4 regions of the Streptomyces sp. NBC_01217 genome follow, and region 3 is predicted to be linked to each of the others. Evidence: riboswitches for the same ligand, from Rfam matches in the RefSeq annotation. Region 3 holds a riboswitch; each other region holds the start of a gene.
The links. Region 3 has a riboswitch for cyclic di-AMP ahead of OG507_RS30210 (M23 family metallopeptidase). Riboswitches for the same ligand answer to the same signal wherever they lie in the genome.
Positions count from the first base shown of each region.

Region 1: another riboswitch for cyclic di-AMP. It lies ahead of OG507_RS02540 (transglycosylase SLT domain-containing protein); the one in region 3 lies ahead of OG507_RS30210 (M23 family metallopeptidase).
Region 2: another riboswitch for cyclic di-AMP. It lies ahead of OG507_RS21915 (M23 family metallopeptidase); the one in region 3 lies ahead of OG507_RS30210 (M23 family metallopeptidase).
Region 4: another riboswitch for cyclic di-AMP. It lies ahead of OG507_RS15785 (transglycosylase family protein); the one in region 3 lies ahead of OG507_RS30210 (M23 family metallopeptidase).

Region 1 covers NZ_CP108538.1:623,185-627,748, forward strand. Annotated here, with positions in the region: gene OG507_RS02530 (hypothetical protein) at 1-30, shown strand, start outside; gene OG507_RS02535 (DUF2461 family protein) at 113-763, shown strand; gene OG507_RS02540 (transglycosylase SLT domain-containing protein) at 900-1,670, opposite strand; cyclic di-AMP (ydaO/yuaA leader) riboswitch at 1,673-1,860, opposite strand; gene OG507_RS02545 (ATP-binding cassette domain-containing protein) at 2,570-4,243, shown strand; gene OG507_RS02550 (DUF305 domain-containing protein) at 4,328-4,564, opposite strand, start outside.
Region 2 covers NZ_CP108538.1:4,918,025-4,922,588, reverse strand. Annotated here, with positions in the region: gene OG507_RS21925 (PrsW family intramembrane metalloprotease) at 1-486, shown strand, start outside; gene OG507_RS21920 (aldo/keto reductase) at 505-1,449, opposite strand; gene OG507_RS21915 (M23 family metallopeptidase) at 1,650-2,897, opposite strand; cyclic di-AMP (ydaO/yuaA leader) riboswitch at 2,909-3,061, opposite strand; gene OG507_RS21910 (PP2C family protein-serine/threonine phosphatase) at 3,402-4,564, opposite strand, start outside.
Region 3 covers NZ_CP108538.1:6,756,704-6,761,267, reverse strand. Annotated here, with positions in the region: gene OG507_RS30215 (GntR family transcriptional regulator) at 1-179, opposite strand, end outside; gene OG507_RS30210 (M23 family metallopeptidase) at 407-1,219, opposite strand; cyclic di-AMP (ydaO/yuaA leader) riboswitch at 1,233-1,399, opposite strand; gene OG507_RS30205 (M16 family metallopeptidase) at 1,726-3,108, opposite strand; gene OG507_RS30200 (M16 family metallopeptidase) at 3,135-4,517, opposite strand.
Region 4 covers NZ_CP108538.1:3,599,382-3,603,945, forward strand. Annotated here, with positions in the region: gene OG507_RS15775 (FtsB family cell division protein) at 1-190, opposite strand, end outside; gene eno (phosphopyruvate hydratase) at 311-1,591, opposite strand; gene OG507_RS15785 (transglycosylase family protein) at 1,818-2,552, opposite strand; cyclic di-AMP (ydaO/yuaA leader) riboswitch at 2,556-2,727, opposite strand; gene OG507_RS15790 (transglycosylase family protein) at 3,028-3,975, opposite strand; gene OG507_RS15795 (cytochrome P450 family protein) at 4,081-4,564, opposite strand, start outside.

The DNA.
Region 1 (4,564 bases), 6.1 Mb from region 3:
GAGCAGCCGACGGAGGGCGCTCAGGAGTGAAGGCCCGGGGGTGAGAACCCGCGGACGAGAGGGCCTGGGGCGCGAACCCGCCCTCGCATCGCGGATCGCTAGGATCTCTTGCGTGAGCAGAGCATTCAGCGGCTGGACAGAGCAGGCATTCGAGCTGCTTCTGCGGTTGGAGGGCATGCCTTCGCAGGAAGCGCGCGAGAAGCGCCGGAAGGACCGGGAGCGCCTGGTCCGGCAGCCCATGATCGCCCTGCTGAACGATGTGGCCGATGCGGACGGGGCGTACGAGGACTTCTCCGTCTGGGGATTCCGCAAGGACCCGTGGTGGTGGCAGCACCAAGCGGCCGTGATCCGGATCGCACGCAATGTCGAGATCGGTCTGCGTTTCGATCTCGACGGACTGCGGATCAGGGGCGGCTGGAGCTACCCGGATCCCGGGCAGGTCCCGTTGTTCCGTGCGGCAGTTGCCGCACAGGGCAGTGGCCCCGAGCTGGTCCGCGCCATCGGGACACTGGAGGAGCGGGGGTACGAGATCACCGGGGACACCATGAAGCGCGTGCCACGCGGTCATGACGCCGGTCATCCCCGTGCCGACCTGCTCCGGTACCGCTCGGTCCGCGCCGCCCGTCCCCTCGGCGGGGACTGCGCGCAGGACACGTCGGCGCTGGTCGGCGCCGTGCTCGAAGCGGCGAAGGAGCTGGAGCCCCTGCTGTCCTGGCTCGCCGGCCATGTGTCCGTTCCCGGCTCCGCCCGGCGCGGCGTCTAGCGTCGCCTCCGCACGCCGCTCACACGGGTGAGCAGCCGAAAGGCGGCCCCTGACCGGCGGGTGCGATCGCTTCCGAGGGGCCTGTTCGGCCTCTCGGCACCCGTCGGTCCTGGACCGCCATCGGTGCTGCTGCAGGTCAGTAGGCTCCGAAGACGTTGTCGATCGAGCCGTACCTGTCGGCGGCGTAGTTGCACGCCGCGGTGATGTTGGCTACCGGGTCGTAGATGTCCATCGACGTACCGGGCACGTGGTAGGCGCTGAAGGTGGGGTCGATGACCTGCAGGAGGCCCTTGGACGGCGTGCCCTTGGCGGCGTTGGAGTCCCAGTTGTTGATGGCGCGGGGGTTGCCCGAGGACTCGCGCATGATGTTGCGGTGGATGCTGTCGTAGCTGCCGGGTATGCCGTTCTTGGCCATGACGGCCAGCGACTCCTTGATCCAGCCGTCCAGGTCGTTCGTGTACTTCACGGTCGACGCGGCCGGGGCCGGGGTGGTGGCCGGGGCAGCAACGGCGTTCACGGTGGATGCACCCGCGGCAGCCTTGGCGCCGATGGTCAGCTTCATGCCCGGGAGTATCAGCGCGGGGTTGGCGCCGATGGTCGCCCGGTTGTCCTCGTACAGCTTCTGCCAGCCACCGCTGACGGAATACCCCTTTGCGATCTTGGAAAGGGTGTCGCCCGCGACCACGGAATAGGTGGTGGGCGTGGCCGCCTGCGCGGCCTTTTCCTTGACGGGGGCGACGGTGGACACGGCGGCGTTTTCGGCGGTGACGGTCTGCGCCGGAGCGGCGGAGGCGAATCCGGCACCGATCAGCGGCAGCACGAGAGCGGCTCCGCCCGTGGTCGCGGCGATGAGACCGCGAGACAGCGAAGTGGACTTGCGACGACGATGGTTACCCGTTGCGGACATGGCGAATTCCTCTCCGTCGCCTACGAGGTGAGCTGTCGGGTTCAGACTGGAGATGTCTGGCCGCATGGGAATGCGACTTAACCCCGAGCCGTTCCGTATACCGGGTCGGCGGCTTACCTGGGTCCCCCGCTCCTGCCGTACGTGAGTGGTCGGATTGCCGGACGGCGGCAGGATTCGGCGTTCCGTCCGGATTGACCGTGACCGTAGGCGAGAAACACCGAATGGAACAAGCCCCTATTTGTTGATCACAATTCATTTGCAAGATCGAATCAGGTAATTGGAAGTAATCCACCTCACATCGAGAAGTGAAATTTCTTTACACAGAAGGGAACCGGGCCGCGCACCGCGCCGTCTTGAACTCCGAAAGTGACTCACGCCACTGAGTGCATAAAAGGTGCAATTCGGGTGGAACTCAAAGGCCACAAGAGCCCCAATAGACACCTTTATTAACCTAAATATCATTTCCAAGCAAATCGCCCATACTCGGACATTTGCCCACTGCTTCGCGTGCTCGGGGCCGACCGCCACCGAACAGGCCCACCCGGGGTGGCCCGCTGGCCGCGCCCGCTCGTCGCACTCCCCCTCACTCCCCGCGCACGACGAAAGGGCTTTGCCGTCCGCTCTCCCGGTCGCTATCGTTTTCAGCGGTTCTGTTGTCTCCGATAGAGGTGGACGTTGCGCATCTGAGGTTCGCGATCATCGCGCCGTACGGCCGAAGCCGTACGCCCGTCACGCAGTAGCAGTGTTCTGTCCTGCCCGTGACCCCGCGTGGATGCGACCTTGGTGCATGAGCCGTCCCTCGACCTTTCGGACCGCCGCACCTCCCTCACGGTTCGGTCGCCGCGTGGTGCTCGCATACGAAGCCCCCATTCACCGCGCTTGCGACTGCGAGGACCACCATGGCGACATCCACCACCCCCAGCGCCTCCCTCACCTGCTCCGGCCTGTCCTTCCAGTGGCCGGACGGCACGACCGTCTTCGACGGGCTCTCCCTCACCGTCGGCCGGGGCCGCACCGGGCTCGTCGGCAGCAACGGCGCGGGCAAGTCCACGCTGCTGCGTTTGCTGGCCGGCCGACTGCGCCCTTCCCAGGGCTCGGTGGCCGTCGGCGGCAGCCTCGCCCACCTCCCTCAGAACGTCACCCTCGACACGACACTGCCTGTGGACGAGGCCCTGGGCATCGCCGAGCGGCGCGGCGCGCTGCGCGCCATCGAATCCGGCGATGTGGACGAGAAGCACTTCGAGACGATCGGCGACGACTGGGACGTCGAGGAACGAGCACTCGCGACCCTCGGGTCGCTCGGACTCGGCAACGTCGAACTGGACCGCACCGTGGGCCGGATGTCCGGCGGGGAAACCGTCCTGCTGCGCCTGGCCGCGCTGCTGCTGGAGCGTCCCGACGTGCTCCTGCTGGACGAACCGACCAACAACCTCGATGTATTCGCCCGCCGCAGGCTCTACGAGGCCGTCGACTCCTGGCGCTCCGGTGTCCTCGTCGTCGTCAGCCACGACCTGGAACTGCTGGAGCGCGTGGACCGCATCGCCGAACTGCGCTCCGGCTCCGTGAGCTGGTACGGAGGCGGCTGGTCAGCCTACGAAGAGGCTCTGGCCGACGAACAGGAGACCGCAGGGCGGATGCTGCGGGCCGCTTCTGCCGACGAACGCCGACAGAAGCGCGAGCTGGAGGAGACCCAGGTCAAGCTGGCTCGCCGCCAGCGGCACGGCAGGAAGATCGAGGCCGAGCGACGGCTCCCGAAGATCCTCGCCGGTGCCCGCAAGCGGTCCGCGCAGGAGTCGGCGGGCAAGCTCCGCGGCGTCCAGGAGGACCGGCTCAACGAGGCGCGCGAGCGTCGCGAAGAGGCCGCGGAAGCCATCCACGACGATGCCGAGATCCGTGTGAGCCTGCCCCACACCGCCGTTCCCGCCGGCCGCACCGTGCTGACCCTGAACGAACTGCGCCCCCGATTCGGCAGGCTGCGCAAGGGCAGCCTGCATGTGCACGGGCCCGAGCGGATCGCGCTCGTCGGGCGCAACGGCGCGGGCAAGACGACGCTGCTGCGCACCCTCACCGGCGAGCTGGCTCCGCTGTCCGGCGAGGCCAGGACGTTCGTACCGCTGCGGTTCCTTCCCCAGCGGCTGGATGTGCTGGACGACGAGCTGAGCGTCGCGGCGAACGTGGCACGCATGGCCCCCGGGGTCACCGACAACCACATCCGCGCCCAGCTCGCACGCTTCCTGTTCCAGGGGAAGCGGGCGGAACAGCCGGCGGGCACCCTCTCGGGCGGAGAGCGCTTCCGGGCCGCGCTCGCGGCGACGATGCTCGCCGCACCGGCCCCGCAGCTGCTGATGCTGGACGAGCCGACCAACAACCTCGACATCGCCGGCGTGCGCCGGCTGACCAGCGCACTGAAGTCGTACGAAGGGGCGCTGGTGATCGCCGGTCACGACCTGCCGTTCCTCGAATCGGTCGGCATCACGCGCTGGCTGCTCCTGGCGGAGGAGCTCCGGGACACCACCGCGGAGGAGGTGAGCGACCTGCTCTCAGCACCGGAAGCGGGCCGAGCCGACGCGTAACCCCGATGGCCGGGCGCGTACGGCATGACGTACGCGAGTGGGGTGCGGGCCTCCGGCAGGCCGGAGGCCCGCACCCCTGCCGGGTCAGAGCCTGGCGATGATCTTGTTCATCTGCTCGATCTCGGCGGTCTGTGCCGTGATGACAGCACCGGCGAGCTTCTTCGCGTCGGCATTGCTGCCGTTCTTCTGCTCGTCCTCGGCCATGGTGACCGCGCCCTCGTGGTGGCCGATCATGAGCTGGGCGAACTTCTTGTCGAAGTCCTTGCCCTTGGCGGCCGCCAGGTCGCTCATGTCCTTGTCGGACATCATCCCGGGCATCGC
Region 2 (4,564 bases), 1.8 Mb from region 3:
GCATACGAACCACCGCGCGCACCGGGATACGCACCACCGTACGGACAGGGCTACGGACCGGGGTACCCGCCGGGCTTCGGGCAGGCACACGCGCCGCGGCGCGGTCCGTCGTCACAGATCACGGCGCACGCCAAGGCGCAGGCCAAGGCCCGCGGCAAGGCGGCCGCCCGCGCCGTCGCCGAGTACGAATCGTTCGCGACGTCCCTGGCCTCGCTGCGCCGGCAGGCCCGCCGCGGGGCGGCGGGCCCGGACTTCGCCGAACGCGAGCTGGAGCTGCTGCACCACCTCTGGCAGCGCAGGGACGTGGCCGCCCCTGCCCTGACCTACGCGGCGCAGGCGACGGGCCGCCTTCGTCCTCACCGCCTGCCAACACCCCCGTACGCGTATCCGTACCCGCGGCACGCTCGGCACGGCGGCAACACCGACAACACCGGCAACGGATTCAACCCTTATCTGAACCCGCCCCAGCCGCCCCAGCCGCAGTAGGGCCGTGGCTCAGCCGCGTCAGGCGGATGCCTCGGTGAGCTCCGCCAGTTCCTGCTCGGTCAGCGTGAGGTCGGCGACGGCCACCAGCGCGGGCAGCTGCTCGACCGTGCGGGCCGAGGCGATCGGCGCGGCGACGGTCGGCCGGGACGCGAGCCAGGCCAGCGCGACGGTCGCGACCTCCGCATCGTGCTCCTTGGCGACCTTGTCGAGTGCGGCCAGGACCTTCTGTCCCCGCTCCGACTCCAGGTACTGACCGGCCCTCTCGGCGCGTGCGCTCTCCACCGGAGCTCCCGGGCGGTACTTGCCGGTGAGGAAGCCGGCGGCCAGGGCGAAGTACGGAACGGCGGCGAGCCCGGACCGCGCGGCCGTGTCCTGGAGCTCGCCCTCGTACGTGTCACGGGAGACGAGGTTGTAGTGCGGCTGAAGGGCGACGTAACGGGCCAGCCCCTCGCGCTCCGAGAAGTCCAGGGACGCCCGGAGCCGCTCGGGGCTGATGTTGGAGGCGGCGATCTCCCGGACCTTGCCCTCCTTCACCAGGTGGTCGAGGGCGGTGATGATCTCCTCGACCGGGACGGTCTCGTCGTCGAAGTGCGTGTAGTAGAGGTCGATGTGGTCGGTACCGAGCCGGCGCAGCGACTCCTCGGCCGCGTCCTTGATGTTCGCGGCGGAGAGCCCCTTGTACGAGGGGTGGGCGCCGACCTTGGTCGCGACGACGATGTCGGAACGGTTGGAGCGGGCCGCGAGCCACTTGCCGATGACGGTCTCCGACTCACCGCCCTCGTTGCCCGGGATCCAGGCGGAGTAGGAGTCGGCGGTGTCGACGAAGTTGCCGCCCGCCGCGGCGTAGGCGTCCAGCACGGCGAACGACTGTGCCTCGTCGGCGGTCCAGCCGAAGACGTTGCCACCGAGGGCGAGTGGGAAGACCTGCAGGTCGGAAGTGCCCAGCTTACGAAGTGAAGTCATATGTGGATCAACGAACCCCGGCGGGACCGCTATTCCGTTCGCCCCGCCGTACGGGTGGCTGTGCCCCGTACGGGTGACTCCGCCGTACATACAGACCGGCAGCCCTGACGTCGGGGGGTGAGCGTCAGGACTGCCGGGGTTCAGCGGCCGGCGAACCGGCTCGGATCACTCAGATCATCATGCGGATCACGAGGGGGTCATCACGGGGTGAGGCCCTTGTCGCGCAGCCAGGCCATCGGGTCGATGCCCGTGCCGTCGGGGGTGTGGACCTCCAGGTGGAGGTGCGGTCCCGTCACATTGCCGGTCGCGCCGACCCGGCCGATGGTGTCACCGGTGGTGACCTTCTGGCCGACGCTGACGTCGATCGAGGACTGGTGGCAGAACCACAGCTCCGTACCGTCCTCGAGCTCCAGCACCGTGCGGTAGCCGTACGAACCGGACCAGCCGGCCGACTTGATGGTGCCGCTGTGTACGGCCTTGATCGGGGTGCCGGTCGGCGCCGCGAAGTCGAGGCCGGTGTGGTAGCCGGAGGACCACATCGAACCGGCCTGGCCGAAGGTCGAGGTGATCGTGTACGAGGAGGTCGGGATGGCGTAGCTGGCGGCGAGCTTGGCGAGCCGCTCGGCCTCGGCCTTCGCCCTGGCCGCCTCCTCCGCCTTCTTCTTCTCGGCGGCGGCCTTGGCCTCGGCCGCGTCCTGCTGCTTCTTGGCCTCGGCGGCGGCCGCCTCCGCGGCTTCCTTCTCCTGGGCCGCCTTGGCCTCGGCGTCGGCGGCGTCCTGCTGCTGCTCGGCCTGCTGGAGGATGCGGGCGCGGAGCGCCTCACCCGCATCCGTCGCGCCCTGCTCCGTCTCGGCGGTGGTGAGGCCGGCGGTGGTGAGCGGGGAGGCAGCCGCGGCCGCCTCGGCCTTGTCGGCCTCGGACTCTCCGGTGAACAGAGAGCCCACGCCGGGAAGGGACTTGGCGTCGGGAAGGTTGTCCGCGATGGAGTCGGGAAGGGATATGGAGACCGGCGGCTTGCTCTGCGCGGTGGCCATGCCGCCCGCGCCGACCGCCGCGATGACGCCGACCCCGAGCACCGTGGAGCTACGGGCGAGTCCGTTGCGCTGCTTGGCGACGCGGTGCTTGCCGCGTACGGGGCGTACGGACTCCTCGGTGGGGTTCCACTCGTCCCAGCTTCTGTCGGGCTCGCTGTTGCCGTCGGCGCGGAAGTCGCCGCCGAACTCACCGGCGAGCGCGCCGCCCTGCTCGGTGTCGTAATCGGCGCCGAACGCCGTTTCCGTCCCGGTGGTCGCGTAGTCCGAGCCGAAGCCGGTACCGAAACCGGGTCCCGTCCCGTAGTCGGATCCGTTTCCGGTTCCGTAGTCGGATCCGAAGTCAGCGCCGAAATCGCCACTGAACTCGGGGTTGAACCGAGAAGGGGCCTCGGAGGCAGGCTTGTTGGACGCCACGGGGGCGCACTCCTTTCCTTCCTTCTCGCCTACCGGGTTAGCTGACGGGTTCGGAGCAGGAAGGTCTCCTACGGGCCCCTCTGCCTCTCACGAGACACAGGTGTCCGATTCACCCCATGTAGGTGGTTCCCCGGTTCCCTTGCGGAATTCGGCGCTCGCGCACGGTGCCGCCACTGACGACGGCTGGGACGACCGCGCTGCGTTATCGAACGTTAATAGACACACGGGCCTGATTCCAAGCCGTTCCCACTGATCGTTCACGTCTTTGGCCCGGACTTTACGGGACATAACCGGCTGGAATCGGACGAGTTGATCGGCCCTCAGCCACTACCCGTTTTCTGACGTTGCGTCAAACGTTATGCGGAGCGGCGCCTCTCGGTTACGTACGGTGGCACCCCTCGTCCAGACGGTGGCATCCCTCGTCCGGGGCGACACCGTCCCGTACGAAGCACCTGCGCGCACACGAAGCACGCGGGCGCCCGAGCACCCCTCCCACCCCGCCCGTCACGTCTCTTCCCGGCCCACGATCCTCACGGTCCTGCGCCGGTCCGGCTGCCCCTCCACGGGACGTACGACCGCGAGCAGCGCCATGTCGTCGGTCGACTCTCCCCCCGTGTGCAGCCGTACGTCATCGGTGAGCGCGGACAGCAGTTCCTCGGGCCCGGGAAAGATCCGCCCGCGCAACCGGGCCGCAGGGTCGTAGAAGACCCCGTCGGCGTTCCGTGCCTCGGAGAGGCCGTCGGTGTAGAGAAGCAGCGTCGTCCCCGCCGGCAGGTCCCATTCGTCCGTCCGGTCGGGCCACACCCCCAGATCCATCCCGAGTGGCAGCGCGGGCACCGTGGGTGCCAGCACGTCCAGCGCCCCGTCCGAGTGCAGCAGGATCGGCTCGGGGTGACCGCGGTTGACGATCCGCACCCGGGACAGCCCGGGCGGGATCTCCGCCAGTACGGCGGTGATGAAGCCCTCGAACTCGTCGAGCCCGGCCCGCCGCGTCCCCTCCCGCGCCAGCGCCCGCTCCAGCCGCTGCGCCACGCCCTCCAGCGAACGCTCCTGCTCGGCGGCCTCCCGGAACGCCCCGATGACCACCGCCACCGACTCCACGGCGTCGAGCCCCTTCCCCCGTACGTCCCCGACCACCAGCCGCACGCCCTGCGGGGTGTCCGTCACGGCGTACAGGTCGCCGCCGACGAACTCGTCCGCCTGCGCCGCCTCGTACCGAGCCGCCACATGCAGCCCGCCGATCCGGTCGGACGGCTTCGGCAGCACCGCCCGCATGGCGGTCTCCGCGATGACCCGCGCGGAGGCCAGCTGCTGATTGCCGCGCCGCACGACCGTATTGATCACGACGGCGAGTACCGAGACGGTGGCCACGGTGAGCAGCTCGATCAGCGGCACGATCAGCGGCAACGAGTTGTTGTACACCCGCAGCACGGCGACGGCCACCATCGCGGCGACGCCGGTGAGGATGGTGCTGGCCAGCGAGAAGAACGGTGCGGCGATCAGCGGTGCCGCCACGAACAGCGGAATGGCGGTGAAGGCGGGCGGGGTGAGGATGTCGAAGGCCAGTCCGCCGAGGATCATCATGAAGGGCAGCAGGCGGACGAACCGCCGGGTACGCGCGACGTCACCCACTCCATGTCTGCCGCGCCGCTTCAGCCGCTTCCACA
Region 3 (4,564 bases):
CTGCGGGTGACCACGAAACCCTCGGACTCCAGGGTGCGCAGCGCTTCCCGTACCGGGACACGGGAGACCCCGTAGCGGCGCGCCAGCAACTCCTCGGTGAGCCGGCTGCCGCGTTCGAAGACACCGGAGACGATGTCGTCACGGATAGCCGTGCATACCGAATGCGCCGGAATGCGCATGTCCGAACCTCCGCCTTAATCCCCGCGAAACGCGGCCGACCGACGCCTGTTCTGCGACTCTATTGCAATGCGGCCGCATTTCCGATGCCGGGTCGAAATCCATGAATATCTTTTGGCCACGGGACGGTTCGGCGAGCAGGTGCTGCGGCGGGCGCGGAGGCCGGGCACGGCGAAGGCCCCGGCATGCCGCCGGGGCCTTCGAAGGGGTGCTGCGGGCGGAGCGTCGGTCAGACGTTGACGCCGTGGGCGCGCAGGTACGCGACGGGGTCCATGTCGGAGCCGTACGAGGGAGTGGTCCGGGCCTCGAAGTGGAGGTGCGGTCCGGTGGAGTTGCCGGTCGAGCCGGAGAGGCCTATCTGCCGGCCCGCGTCGACGCTCTGGCCGACGGAGACGCCGATCGAGGAGAGGTGGCCGTACTGCGTGTACGTGCCGTCCGTCATCCGGAGCACGATGTTGTTGCCGTACGCGCCGCCCCAGCCGGCCTCGACGACGGTACCGGCGCCGACAGCGACGACGGAGCTGCCGGACGCGGCGTGGAAGTCGATGCCCGAGTGGCTGCCGGAGGACCAGAGCGAGCCGCTGGACTTGTAGCCGGTGGTGACGTACGAACCGGCGACCGGGAGCTGGAACAGGCCCAGGCGGGTGCGCTCGGCGGACCGGGCGGCACGGGTCTTCTCGGCGCGCGCCTCGGCTGCGCGCTTCGCGTCGGCCTTGGCCTTCGCCGCCGCCTTCTTCTTGACTTCGGCCTTCTTCGCGGCCTCGACCTTCAGCTGGGCCTGCGCCTTCGCCTTCGCGGCGACATCGGCCTGGCGCTGCTGCACGGCGGCCTGGGCGTCGATCCGGTCCGCGAGGGCGCCCTCGATGGCGATGATCTCGTTCAGACCGGTCTCGCTGACGGAGGTGTCCGCGGCGAGGGCCGGAGAGGCCACACCGCCGATGACGCCGGTGGTGGCCAGGGCCGCGACGCCGACGATCTTCGCGCTCCTGCGCGTCAGTCGGTTCGGGGCACGATGCTTCCCGGTGGCACGGGTGAACGCCATGAGGGGGCTGATCCTTTCCTTCCTTCTCGCCTACCGGGTTAGCTGACGGGTTCGGAGCAGGAAGGTCTCCTACGGACGCCCCGGCCTCGGTGAGGCTCAGGCATCCGATTCACCCCAGGGACTGCGTGGGTCCCCGGCTCCCCAGGCTCGCGCCTGACGGGGACTCGGCGATGGCTGCCCGGTACGTCGCGGATGCGGCATACGAGTGACAGGCAGCCCAGCCGACGCTAGGCGGGGTCACTTTCATTCACCAAACGGACAGGCCGCTTTGTAGCGCATCCCACAGGGCAAGCGGGCAATATTCCCCACATAAAGGACAAAGAGGAAGGCCCTGGTGAGATCCAGCTCACAAGGGTCTTCCTCTTGTCCCGATATGCAGGCATATGGTGGGCCGAGGGATCAGCCGGCACGGGCCTGTACGGCCTGCGCCGCCCGGCACCCGGCACCCGGCACCCGGCACCCGGCACCCGGCACCCGGCACCCGGCACCCGCGACGGGTACGTCCGTCAGCCGGTGACCACCGACACCTCTCCGATGCCCAGGGCCCGGACGGGCTCCTCGATCCGCGCCGCGTCACCGACGAGGACCGTGACCAGCCGGTCGCCCGGGAAGGCGTTGACCACCGCAGCGGTCGCCTCGACCGTGCCGGTCTCCGCGAGCCGGGCGTACAGCTGAGCCTGGTAGTCGTCCGGGAGGTGCTGCTCGACCTGGTCGGCGAGGGTGCCGGCCACCGAGGCCGCCGTCTCGAACTTCAGCGGCGCGACACCCACGAGGTTCTGTACGGCCGTCTCGCGTTCCTCATCGGTCAGCCCCTCGGCCGCCAGGGTCCGCAGGACCGTCCACAGGTCCTCCAGCGCCGGTCCGGTGGACTCCGTGTCCACCGATCCGCTGATGGCGAGCATCGCGGCACCGGTCGCCCCCGAGGCGGAATCCGGGGCCGAGGACCGCAGCACCTGGGCGAAGGCCCGTACGCCGTAGGTGTAGCCCTTCTCCTCGCGCAGCACACGGTCCAGCCGGGAGGTGAGCGTGCCGCCCAGGCAGTACGTGCCCAGCACCTGGGCCGGCCACACGCTGTCGTGCCGGTCGGCGCCGATCCGGCCGATCAGCAGCTGCGTCTGCACCGCGCCGGGGCGGTCGACGATCACCACTCGGCCGGTGTCGTCGGCGGTGATCGGCGGGGCGGGGCGGGGCTCGGCGGTGTCTCCCGACCAGTCCCCGAGGGTGTCCGCGAGCAGGGCGTCCAGGTCGATGCCGGTGAGGTCTCCGACGACCACGGCGGTCGCCGTGGACGGCCGGACATAGGCGTCGAAGAAGGCGCGCACGGCTGCCGAGTCGATCCGCTCCACCGTCTCCTCGCTGCCCTGGCGCGGGCGCGACATCCGCGCCGTGGCCGGGAAGAGCTCCTTGGAGAGCTGCTTGGCGGCGCGCCGGGCCGGGTTGGCCTGCTCGTGGGGGATCTCGTCGAGCCGGTTGCGTACCAGCCGTTCTACCTCGCTGTCGGCGAAGGCGGGCGCCCGCAGCGCCTCGGCGACCAGCGCGAGCGCCTTCGCCAGCCGGGAGGCCGGGACCTCCAGGGAGACCCGGACGCCGGGGTGGTCGGCGTGCGCGTCGAGCGTGGCGCCGCAGCGCTCCAGCTCGGCGGCGAACTCCTCGGCGGTGTGCTTGTCGGTGCCCTCGGACAGCGCCCGCGACATGATCGTGGCCACGCCGTCCAGGCCCTCGGGCTCGGCGTCCAGCGGGGCGTCGAGGAAGATCTCGACCGCCACGACCTGCTGGCCGGGGCGATGGCAGCGCAGCACCGTGAGGCCGTTGGGCAGGGCGCCTCGCTCCGGCGCGGGGAAGGCCCAGGGGCGGGCCACGCCGGGGGCCGGCTGCGGGTGGTACTGCATCGAAACTCCAGTCGCGGAGGCGTCGGTCACTTGTCCGCTCCTTCGTGCGCGTCGGTGTCGTCGGCGTCGGTCTCATCGGCGGCCGCTGTGTCCGCGGGCTCGGCCGATTCGACCGGCTCGTAGACCAGCACAGCCCGGTTGTCGGGGCGCAGCTGGGCCTTGGCTACCGCCTGGACCTCTTCCGCCGTGACGTCGAGCACCCGCTGTACGGCGGTCAGGGCGAGCTGAGGGTCGCCGAACAGCACGGTGAACCGGCACAGTTCGTCGGCGCGGCCCGCGACCGTACCGAGCCGGTCCAGCCACTCGCGCTCCAACTGGGCCTGCGCACGCTCCATTTCCTCGGCCGTGGGGCCCTCGGCGGCGAACCGGGCGAGCTCCTCGTCGACCGCGGCCTCGATCTGCGGCACCTCGACACCGCCGGACGTCTTGACGTCCAGCCAGCCGAGCGAGGGCGCACCGGCCAGCCGCAGCAGCCCGAACCCGGCCGCCACGGCCGTACGGTCACGACGGACCAGGCGGTTGTGCAGCCGCGACGACTCGCCGCCGCCCAGCACGGTCAGCGCAAGATCTGCCGCGTCACACTCACGGGTGCCGTCGTGCGGCAGCCGGTAGGCGGCCATCAGCGCCCGCGCCGGGACCTCCTCGTGGACCTCCTCGCGCAGCTGCTCCCCGATGGTCTCGGGGAGCGTGCCGTCGCGCGGCGGGCGCTTGCCGTCGTGGGACGGAATGGAGCCGAAGTACTTCTCGATCCAGGCGAGCGTCTGCTCCGGGTCGATGTCGCCGACGACCGAGAGCACCGCGTTGTTCGGCGCGTAGTACGTACGGAAGAAGGTGCGCGCGTCCTCAAGGGTCGCGGCGTCCAGGTCCGCCATCGAGCCGATCGGCGTGTGGTGGTACGGGTGGCCCTCGGGGTAGGCCAGTGCCGTCAGCTTCTCGAACGCCGTGCCGTAGGGGACGTTGTCGTAGCGCTGGCGGCGCTCGTTCTTGACGACGTCGCGCTGGTTCTCCATGGACTCGTCGTCGAGCGCGGCGAGCAGCGAACCCATCCGGTCGGCCTCCAGCCAGAGGGCCAGCTCCAGCTGGTGCGTGGGCATGGTCTCGAAGTAGTTGGTGCGCTCGAAGCTGGTGGTCCCGTTGAGTGAACCGCCCGCTCCCTGCACCAGTTCGAAATGTCCGTTCCCCTTGACCTGGCCGGAGCCCTGGAACATCAGGTGCTCGAAGAGGTGAGCCAGGCCGGTGCGCCCCTCGACCTCGTGGCGCGAACCGACGTCGTACCAGAGGCAGACCGCGGCGACCGGGGTCAGATGGTCCTCGGAGAGCACCACGCGCAGGCCGTTGGCCAGACGGTGCTCGGTCGCTGTCAAGCCGCCGGAGCCGGCCTGGGCTGTGGCCGTGTGACCCATGGGCATGTACGTCCCTTCGATCGCGATACTGGATTTCCTGCGAGACCTGCCAC
Region 4 (4,564 bases), 3.2 Mb from region 3:
GGCGCATCGGGTACGCGAGCGCGACCACCAGGGAGCAGACGACGAGGGCGAGGAAGGCCGCCCTGCCGGTGAGGCGGGAGCGGCGGGCCTGACGGCGGTTCTGCGACCGGTAGACGCGGGCGGCGGTCTGCTCGCCGAGCAGCCGCAGCCGGGTCGCGGTGGAGAACCGGTCCCGGTCCTTCGCGGCCATGTCCCCGCCTCCCCATTACGCACGTCCGTCCCCGCACACGGTACGGGACCGAGTGCGGGGACGGACGGAGGCCGGGGCCTTCGGGCCCGTGACGGGCCGTCGGATCGGCCCTTGGCCGGATCAGCCCTTGAAGCGGGGGAACGCCGAGCGGCCGGCGTACACCGCGGCGTCGTCGAGGATCTCCTCGATGCGCAGCAGCTGGTTGTACTTGGCGACGCGGTCCGAGCGGGCCGGGGCACCGGTCTTGATCTGGCCGCAGTTCACCGCGACGGCGAGGTCGGCGATGGTGACGTCCTCGGTCTCACCGGAGCGGTGGGACATCATGCACTTGAAGCCGTTGCGCTGGGCCAGCTCGACGGCGTCCAGGGTCTCGGTCAGCGAACCGATCTGGTTGACCTTGACGAGCAGGGCGTTGGCGGAGCCCTCCTCGATGCCGCGGGCCAGGCGCTCCGGGTTGGTGACGAACAGGTCGTCGCCGACGATCTGCACCTTGGCGCCGAGCTTCTGGGTGATGACGTTCCAGCCGGCCCAGTCGTCCTCGTACAGCGGGTCCTCGATGGAGACCAGCGGGTACGCGGAGACGAGCTCCTCGTAGTACTCGGTCATCTCGGCGGCCGAGCGGGACTTGCCCTCGAACTCGTACTTGCCGTCCTTGTAGAACTCGGACGCGGCGACGTCGAGCGCGAGCGCGATGTCCTTGCCCGGGGCGTAGCCGGCCTCCTTGATGGCCTCCAGGATGAGGTCGAGGGCGGCGCGGTTCGACTCCAGGTTCGGCGCGAAGCCGCCCTCGTCGCCGAGACCGGTCGACAGGCCCTTGGTCTTCAGGACCTTCTTCAGCGTGTGGTAGACCTCGGCGCCCCAGCGCAGGGCCTCGGAGAAGGACTCCGCGCCGATCGGGGCGATCATGAACTCCTGGATGTCCACGTTGGAGTCGGCGTGCGACCCACCGTTGAGGATGTTCATCATCGGGACGGGCAGCAGGTGCGCGTTCGGGCCACCGAGGTAGCGGAACAGCGGCAGGTCCGAGGCCTCGGAGGCGGCGTGCGCGACGGCCAGCGAGACACCGAGGATGGCGTTGGCGCCGAGCGAGCCCTTGTTCTCGGTGGCGTCCAGGTCGAACATCGCCTGGTCGATCAGCCGCTGCTCGGTCGCGTCGTAGCCGACGAGCTCCGGGCCGATCTGCTCGATGACGGCGAGGACGGCCTTCTCCACGCCCTTGCCCTGGTAACGGTTGGGGTCACCGTCGCGAAGCTCAATGGCCTCGAACGCACCGGTGGAGGCGCCGGACGGCACGGCAGCACGGCCCGTGCTGCCGTCGTCGAGGCCGACCTCGACCTCGACCGTGGGATTTCCGCGGGAGTCGAGGATTTCCCGGGCTACGACGACGTCGATGGACGGCACGAGGCATCTCCTTCTGGGATATGACACTGGTTGTGCAGGGTCACTTTGGCCTTGCGACAAGAGCCTAACCGGCCCGGCCCGCTCCATCGGACGACCGCCCGCCCCCTGGGACGAAAAAGGACCCGAGAGCGCTCATTGCCGGACAGACAGCAGCAAGAAACCCCGACCCGGCGCGCACGGGGGATTCCGCGCCGGGTCGGGGTGGTTCGGGAGGAGAGAGCCCGGACTACTTCGTCAGGTGCAGCTGCTGACCCGGGTAGATCAGGTCGGCGTCCTTGACGATGTCCTTGTTCAGCTCGAACAGGTGCTGCCAGCCGCCCTTGACCTTGTGGTCGGCGGCGATCTTGCTCAGGGAGTCGCCGGAGACGACCTTGTACTCGCCGTCGCCCTTCTTGACCTTCTCGCCGGTCGGGGTGGTGACGGTCTTCTCCGACTCGGCCTTCGGGGCGGCGGAGCGGTCCGAGCGGGAGGCGACGGGGGCCTCGGTGCGCTCGGCCTTCTTCGGCTGGGCCTGCTGCTTCGGAGCGGCGGGGGCGCTCTCCTGCTCGGCGGCGCCGGAGCCGGTGTCGACGCCCGGGTCGACACCGTCGTTGGTCAGGTTGCCCGCACCCGCACAGCCCCAGGCGCCCGGGCCCTGCATGTCGAGCAGCCGCTCGGCGGTGGCGATCTGCTGGGCCTTGGTGGCCAGGTCGGCGCGGGGGGCGTACTGCGTACCGCCGGCGGCGGCCCAGCTGGACTGCGAGAACTGCAGGCCGCCGTAGTAGCCGTTGCCGGTGTTGATGGACCAGTTGCCACCGGACTCGCACTGGGCGACGGCGTCCCAGGTGGCGACGGAGGCGGCGGAGGCGCCGGTCGCGCCCATCAGCGGCAGGGCCACGGTGGTACCGGCGACACCGGCGAGCGCGGCGAAACGGACGGCCTTGGACGGGCGGCGGTGCTTGCCCTTGCTGGAAAACAGCATGGAACTTCTCCTCACCGACGCCTACGAGGTGAGCTGTCGGGTTCGGGCCAAGTGAGTTGCCCGGTCGCACGTCCTAGCACGCGACTTCACCCCAAGCCGGTCCTGATGCGTCTTTCGACGATCGGGCCCGGCGCTTACCTGGGTCCCCCGCTCCTGCCTACGGCGCTTTACGCGTCTGTTCCCTTCGACCGACGGCAGGATTCGGCGTGACGGTCGACGGGGCCCGCGGTGCGAGCGGTTCCGACCGTAAACATACGCAACCCCTACATTCAAAGATGGACACATCGGACAATCTGCCCTTACTTGCATCTGAGGAACCATCGTTTCCGCAGGTGGGAGGTGACGCGGAAGGGCCCTCCAGGTGCGACACGCCAGTTGACGCAAAGAGACCCATGTCTCACTTACGCATAAGCGGACATAGGCCTCTGAACTACCCCAGTTTTTGGGGCTCTTTCAGCTGATTATCAGACCGCGCTCACTCGGCCTTCACGTCGAGATCGAGGCTCTGGCCAGGGAGGATGAGGTCCGGGTCGGAGCCGACGGCAGCCTTGTTGGCCTCATAGAGCGCGGGCCAACCGCCGTGAACCTTCTGTGCATCAGCAATCGCCCAGAGGTTGTCGCCGGGGCGGACGGTGTACGTACCATCGGCGGCCGGACCGCCCTCGTCGCGCACGTCGCTGTCGCTGCGGGAGGCGTGGCGGCCCGACTCGCGGTCGGTGCCGCCGTTCGCGCCCTGACTGCCCTCGGGGGCCGGCGCGCCGCGGTGCTTGCCGCTCACACCGTCGGACGAGTCGGATGATTCGGAGGAGTCGGACGCTTCGGAGGACGGCGTGGCCGACTCGGTGGCCGGGGACTTCGCGGACGCGTCGGTCTCACCGGCCGACGTGTCGGCACCGCCCGAGCCCTTGGAGCCCTTGGAGCCCTTCGAGCTCTTGGAGCCGTCCTTGCCGTCCGATGCGCTGTCCGACGACGCACCGTCAGCCGGGTCCGCGCTCTGCGTCGGCTCCGCGGAAGGCGCGGACCCCGGGTCGACGCCCGGCAGCGTCCCGTCCTCCGCGAGGCCGGAGATGACCGCACAGCTGGGCCAGGCCTGCGGGCCCCGGTCGTCCAGGACCTTCTCGGCCACCGCTATCTGCTGCGAGCGGCTGGCGAGGTCGGCACGCGGGGCGTACGAATCGCCGCCGTAAGCCTTCCAGGTCTCCTGCGAGAACTGCAGACCGCCGTAGAAGCCGTTGCCGAGGTCGGCGCTCCACATGCCGCCGCTCTCGCACTCGGCCACCCGGTCCCAGGTCGTGGCCTCGGCCGCGTGCGCACCGGCCGCGCCGAGCAGCGGGATGGCGATGGCCGATCCGGTCACGCCTGCGGCGACGACGATGGCGGGTGCCTGACGAGGGCGACGGTGTCTGCCGTTCGCGGAGCCCATGGAGATGCCTTCCGTGTGACTGAAGAGTGACTGGTGAGTCGAACGGTGAACCTAGCCGGACTCGAACGTGTGTCACAAGTCGATGCAGCGCAGATCACGTGAAAGTCACAGAGTTGACAGAGTGTCACCTTGCGTCGCGGCGGCCTGGGGCTCGAACTCCACGGGCAGCGTGCGCAGTCCGCGCATGATGAGCCCGCCCCGCCAGCGCAAATCGGTAGGTTCCGCCGCGAGCCGCAGGTCCGGGAGGCGCCTCAGGAGCGTGGCGAGCGCGGTCTGCCCCTCCAGACGGGCGAGCGGTGCCCCCAGGCAGTAGTGGATGCCGTGCCCGTATCCGAGGTGCTGATTGTCACTCCGTGCGAGGTCGAGCGTGTCGGGGTCCTCGAAGCGTTCCGGGTCGCGGTCGGCGGCGGCGAGCACGACCAGTACGGGGTCGCCGGCCGCGATGCCCCGTCCGCCGAGGGTCATGGGCTCGGTGGCGAACCGCCAGGTCGCCAGCTCCACCGGCCCGTCGTACCGCAGCAGTTCCTCGATCCCGGTCTCCAGCAGCCCCGTCTCCCCCGCGTCGAGCGAGCGCTGCAGCCGCTCGCGC